Regions from separate parts of the Soehngenia saccharolytica DSM 12858 genome, predicted to be linked through region 2. Evidence: a T-box and tRNA genes for the amino acid it is inferred to sense, from the RefSeq annotation. Region 2 holds a T-box; the other holds one or more tRNA genes.
The links. A T-box is a leader RNA that pairs with one kind of tRNA and senses whether it is charged. The one in region 2 lies ahead of leuS (leucine--tRNA ligase), so its partner is inferred to be a tRNA-Leu.
Positions count from the first base shown of each region.

Region 1: it encodes a tRNA-Leu, which carries the amino acid that the T-box ahead of leuS (leucine--tRNA ligase) is inferred to sense. The anticodon was not compared.

Region 1 is NZ_JCANTN010000007.1:5,789-9,218, reverse strand. Features, by position in the region: gene clpP (ATP-dependent Clp endopeptidase proteolytic subunit ClpP) at 1-263, opposite strand, end outside; gene tig (trigger factor) at 266-1,567, opposite strand; tRNA gene BO51_RS03175 (tRNA-Leu) at 1,692-1,775, opposite strand; gene BO51_RS03170 (DegV family protein) at 2,012-2,875, opposite strand; gene glmM (phosphoglucosamine mutase) at 2,891-3,430, opposite strand, start outside.
Region 2 is NZ_JCANTN010000002.1:70,687-74,116, reverse strand. Features, by position in the region: gene leuS (leucine--tRNA ligase) at 1-1,555, opposite strand, end outside; T-box leader at 1,592-1,781, opposite strand; gene asnS (asparagine--tRNA ligase) at 1,831-3,219, opposite strand; gene BO51_RS01115 (replication-associated recombination protein A) at 3,239-3,430, opposite strand, start outside.

The sequences.
Region 1 (3,430 bases), on a different contig from region 2:
ACATCCGGCTTAATGTATTGCATTGTATCAAAAATTGCAAATCCTGCGCTTACTGATCCACCAGGGCTATTTATATACAATTGAATATCCTTCTCTGGATCCTCAGCTTCCAAAAATAGCATCTGAGCTACAACTAACTCAGCTACTTGATCATTAATCTCATTACCCAGCATAATAATTCTATCTTTTAATAGTCGAGAGTATATATCGTACGACCTCTCTCCACGATTTGTTTGTTCAACAACTATTGGCACTAATGCCATGATTATCCCTCCATTTGAACATATTTGACTCTTTCTTTGAGCATATCTAAAACCTTGTCATTTATTATACCCTCGGTTAAGAAATTTAAATCTCCTTTTTTCATGTCTTCAATGAATTTCTCTTTATTGTCAGGGCTATATGATTCAGCTATTTTTTCTAATTCTTTTTGTATATCTTCTTCAGTTGCTTGAACATTTTCATTTTTAGCTACTGCTTCTAAAACTAGTTGGGCTTCTACTTTTTTCTTTGCTATTTCTCTAAAGCTCTCTCTCATTTGCTCAATAGTCATATTAGTTAGCTCTAGATATTTTTCAAGGCTAAAGCCTTGCATTTTCATTCTGTAATCAAAGTTGTCTAATTCAGAATCTATTTGAGCTTCAATCATAGCTTCTGGTATTTCAAATTCAGATATCTCAACTAATTTTTCAACAATCTTGTTCTCAATATCAATATTTTCTTGTTCCTTTAATGATTTCTCTAATTCTTCTTTGATGCTTTGCTTGTATTCTTCTAATGTATCAAATTCGCTTACATCCATAGCAAACTCATCATCAAGTTCTGGCAATTCCTTATATTTAACTTCTTTTATTGTCACTTTAAAGGTTGCATCTTTTCCTCTTAAAGATTCTTCAAAATAGTCTTCTGGGAACTTAACATTTATTTCAACTTCTTCTCCCTTTTTCTTTCCAATCAATCCTTCTTCAAATCCAGGAATAAATTGTCCAGAACCAATTTCGAGTGTTTGATCTTCAGCACTTCCACCTTCAAATGCCTCTCCGTCAATAAATCCTTCAAAGTCGATGGTCAATATATCTCCATCTGCGATTTCTCTGTCTCCAGCATCTATAATCCTTGCATTCATGTCTCTAACTCTTTCAAGTTCTGCATTTATCATTTCTTCAGTGACAGTGTAGTCAGTTTTTTCAATTTCAATGCTGCTGTAATCACCTAATTTAACTTCTGGTTTTACTTCTACGCTAAATTTGGCAATTACTGGTTTGTCTTTCTCTATATCATCAATATCTACGTCTGGTCTATCTACTGGTTCTAATTTGAATTCTTCTATAGCTTTTGAATATGCATCTGGTAAAAGCTCATTAATAGCGTCTTCATAGAAGATTTCTTTGCCATAATTCAATTCGATAAGTTGTCTAGGTGCTTTCCCTTTTCTAAAACCTGGTATGTTAAATCTTGATCTATTAGCAACATAAGCCTTTTGTACAGCTTCTTCAAACTCTTCAGGAGTAAACTGAGCGTCGAAATATACGGTATTTTTTTCTTTTTTTACATAATCTAATTTCATTAATGAACCCCCTATGATAATTTTTTGCTTTAATTTCATCGTTTTATTATATCACAACTGACAAAATTTTAATATAAACAGACAGTATATAAAAAAACCAATGGCCGATACCACTGGTTGATTCTGGTGCGGGAAAGAGGATTCGAACCCCCACGTCAATGACACTAGATCCTAAGTCTAGCGCGTCTGCCAATTCCGCCATTCCCGCATAATGCATAAAATTTGCCTGCCTTTATAATTATAGCATTTAATGTTATTTTGTCAACAGCATATCAAAAATATGCATTATTTTTCTAGAAAACATTAATTGTAAAACTAAATTAGACCCCTTTTTGCTTTGCAGTCTAATTTAGTCTTGCAAACTTATGTCAAAATAAAAACAGGCAAATTTTGTATAATCTAGGCAATACTACAAAAACTAAACAGTTTAGTTAACAACTGTTTCTAAAAGCTGATTATCACTCCGCCATCATTCACATATGATGTTGATAATCCATTAGTTTCGACAATAATAATGTCCTTAAATTTTAGTTTTTTTAGACTGTCTTTTAATCCTAAGGCTTTGTCAAATGCATTCGCATGTGAAATCACTGCTATTCTATCTGAAAAATTGACATTTGTATTTTCTATTATCTCTGCCAGTCTTTTAAATGCCTTTCCTACTCCTCTTGCTTTCTCTGCCAACTCTATTTCTCCGAATTCATTAGCTTTCATTATGAGTTTAATGTTTAAGATATTTGCAACTAATCCAGTTACCTTTGACATTCTTCCATTTTTTATTAAGTTTCCCAAGTCTTCAGAAATAAAATAGGTTTTCATTTCAGCTATATACTTCTCGACATTTTCAACTATTTCAAGGTTAGATATGCCTTTTTTTATTTCTTCTACGAGCTTTAAAAGCACCAATACCTCACCAGCACTAGCTGATTTAGAGTTAAATACATGTATAAACTTGTCTTTTTGCTCCAATGCAATATCTTTAGCTGTCATGGCAGCATTATATGCTCCGGACAACTCTTTAGATATTGTAATGGCAAAAGATGTAGTGCTCTTCATAAATGAATTTAAAAAATCACCAGGCGATGGACAAGAAGTTCTTATTGGGTTTGGACTATTCTTCATAGCATTGACAAATTCGTTTTTATTTAAATTTTCGTCGTCTATGAATTCAACTCCGTCTACATATATTTTAAATGGCACAAAATCTATTGCTAATTTGTCATTGATTTTTTCTTCAATTTCTTTAATATTAATTGATTCTAGTAATTGCTCGTTAACATCGCAGCTCGAATCTGCTACAATCATCATATTCATTCTCCTATTCTATAATAATATATCTTCAATTAATAGAGCTAGACTTTCTGCTTCTTTCTTTATCCAATCATAGTCTCTTCCTTCAATCATGACTCTTACCAATGGCTCTGTTCCAGATGGCCTTATAAGAACCCTTCCAGTTCCACTGAACTTTTTCTCCAACTCTTTAATTGCAATTTGTATTTCCGGAAAGTCTAAAAACTTATTTTTATTCTCCGGCTTAACTTTAGCATTGATTAATACTTGTGGAAAATTTTCTACCAAATCATTTAAAGTCGATGCTTTTTCTTTCTCATCAATCATTATTTTTAACAATTGCAAACCCGTGGCTAATCCGTCTCCAGTCGTGTTTAGGTCCATAAAAATTATATGACCTGACTGTTCCCCTCCTAGCACATAATTTCCTCTTTTCATTTCTTCAATTATATACCTGTCTCCCACTGGTGTTCTCAACAACTTCATTCCATTTTGTGATAAAAATACCTCAAGTCCCATATTGCTCATGACAGTTCCTACGATCGTATTTTCATTTAGGCAATTTTGTTTCTT
Region 2 (3,430 bases):
AGGCTAATTCTTCATCATTATGCGGATCAGTATATCTTAAAAAATACCACGATGATCCTGCCCACTGAGGCATAGTATCAGTTTCTCGTTTAGCTGGTTTGCCACATTTTGGGCAAGTCGTGTTAACCCATTCGGTTATGTTTGCTAAAGGTGATTCTCCATTGTCGGTTGGCTCGTAATTTTCAACTTCAGGCAATAATACTGGGAGTTCTTCTTCTGGTACTTTTACCCATCCACAATCTTCACAGTAGATCATTGGTATTGGTTCTCCCCAATATCTTTGTCTTGAAAACACCCAATCTCTTAACTTATAATTTACTTTTCTCTTCCCAAGTTCATTTTTTTCGAGCCACTCAATGATTTGTTCTTTAGCATCCTTCACATTCATTCCGTTTAAAAAGTCAGAATTAACTACAATTCCATTTTCAGTATCAGTATAGGCTTCTTTTGAAACATCTCCACCTTTGATTACTTCTACAATAGGTAGATTGAATTTATTAGCAAATTCCCAATCTCTTTCGTCATGTCCTGGAACTGCCATAACCGCACCTGTGCCGTAAGTTATCAATACATAATCTGAAATCCAAATAGGTATCTCCTTATTGTTAGCTGGATTAATTGCTTTTATTCCTTTAAGCTCTACGCCCGTCTTTTCCTTCGATAGCTCTGTTCTTTCAAATTCTGATTTTTTCATTACTTCTTCTCTATATGCCAATACCTCATCAAAATTTTCGATTAGCGATTTGTGTTCATCTATTAATTTATGCTCTGGTGCAAGAACCATATAAGTTGCTCCAAAAATGGTATCAGGTCTTGTAGTGAAAACTTTTATAGACTCATTTGTTTTGGAAATTTTAAATTCTACCTCGGCTCCCTCTGACTTTCCAATCCAATTTTTTTGTTGCAATTTTACTCTTTCTATATAGTCAACCATATCCAAATCATTTATAAGTCTTTCAGCGTACTCAGTTATCTTAAGCATCCATTGGTTTTTAACTTTCCTTATTACCTCTCCACCGCATCTCTCACAATGGCCTCCTACTACTTCTTCATTTGCAAGCCCTATTTTACAATTAGGGCACCAGTTGATTGGCATCTCTTCTTTGTATGCTAATCCCTTATCAAAAAGTTTCAAAAATATCCATTGTGTCCACTTATAGTAGCTTGGATCAGTAGTATTTATTTCTCTAGACCAATCAAAAGAAAAACCTATTGACTTTAACTGGGACTTAAATCTTGCAATGTTTTTTTCAGTGACAATCTTGGGATGAATTTTGTTCTTAATAGCATAATTTTCTGTAGGCAATCCAAAAGCATCCCACCCCATAGGGAATAAAACGTTATATCCTTCAAGTCTTCTTTTTCTTGATACTACATCTAATGCTGTATAAGGTCTAGGATGACCTACATGTAAACCTTCTCCAGATGGATATGGAAATTCAACTAATGCATAATACTTTGGTTTTTCGCTGTCATTATAGGCTTTAAAAGTCTCTTCTTCATCCCAAATTTTTTGCCATTTTTCTTCAATTTGTTTGTGATCATAGTTTTTCATATAATAACCTCCGTAAACAAAAAATTAACCTCTCGTCTTAGAGACGAAAGGTCTTTCCGCGGTACCACTCTTTTTGATTAATCCACTCATTTATATAACGAGATATCCCGTCCAATTAGCTTGGAAACTCTAAGACGAGTTCAGATACCCTAAATATTGCCTTTCACCATTCGACAACTCTCTGGAAATTAAAGCATATCTTACTACTTCTTATCATTGTTTATATTAAATTTGTTTAAAGTATACCAGATGGTAATTCAAATTACAACAAAAATCTAAAATTCACAACTATTTACAGTTCTTGGAAATGGAATTACATCTCTTATATTTGACATTCCTGTGATATACATAACTGCTCTTTCAAATCCAAGTCCAAATCCAGCATGTTTAACTCCACCGTACTTTCTTAACTCAAGATACCACCAATAGTTTTCTAAATTCATATTGTTAGCTTTCATTTTATCTAATAATACATCGAGCCTTTCTTCTCTTTGACTGCCTCCTATAATTTCTCCAACTCCTGGAACTAGCAAATCCATAGCTGCAACAGTTCTGTTGTCATCATTAACTCTCATGTAAAAAGCCTTGATTTCTTTTGGATAGTCAATTACAAATATCGGTTTGTTGAACTCTTGTTCTGTCAAATATCTTTCATGTTCTGTCTGTAAATCCATACCCCATTCTACAGGGAATTGGAACTCTACACCTGACTTTTTCAATAAATCTATGGCTTCAGTATAAGTAATTACTCCAAAATCTGAATTTACAATGTTGGTAAGTCTGTCAATCAATCCGTTTGATATAAAGGAATCAAAGAAATCCATTTCTTCTTTTGCGTTTTCTAAGACATAGTTAATAATATATTTAAACATCTCTTCGGCTAATTTCATATCATCAGCTAAATCTGCAAATGCTATCTCTGGTTCAATCATCCAGAACTCTGCTGCATGCCTAGCTGTATTCGAATTCTCAGCTCTGAAAGTAGGCCCAAAAGTGTACACATTTTTAAATGCTAATGCAAATGCCTCCGCTTCAAGTTGTCCACTTACAGTCAAGTTAGTCTCTTTGCCAAAAAAATCTTCTTTGAAATCTATTTCTCCGTTTTCAGTTCTAGGTAGGTTGTTTAAATCTAGTGTCGTCACTCTAAACATCTCTCCAGCACCTTCTGCATCAGAGGCAGTTATAATAGGTGTGTTTACATACACAAAACCTTTTTCCTGAAAAAATTTGTGAATTGCAAAAGCCATCATTGATCTTACTCTAAAAACTGCATTAAATGTATTTGTTCTAGGTCTTAAGTGTTGTAAAGTCCTTAGATATTCAAGCGAATGTTTCTTCTTTTGAATAGGATAATCATTGTCTGATGGAGCTAATATATTTATCTCGTGAGCCCTTATCTCAAAAGGTTGTTTAGCCTGTGGTGTTTCTACGACTGTCCCTATCACTTTTATAGCGGTATATATAGGCAATTTATCTATATCATCGAAATTATTAATATTTTCTTCATATATCACTTGCAAATTTTTAAAGAATGTACCGTCATTTAATTCTATAAATCCTAATTTTTTTGATGATCTTTTTGTTTTAATCCATCCCTCAATCTCTACTTCCTTGCCAATAAAGCTTTCTTTAAATTTGTACATATCTTTTACAGATGGTTTCATGTTATCCTCCTTTTGTAATTTATTTTAGTTTATCTTTTTTAATAAAGCTCAACCACTTTTTTATTGTAGCTTCATGTCCTAATTCAGTCGGTTTATAATAAATTTTGTTTTTAAACTTATCAGGTAAATAGTTTTGATTAACGTAGTGATTGTCGTAATCATGTGGATATTTATAATCGATGCCTCGTCCTAGTGCTTTCGCTCCAGAATA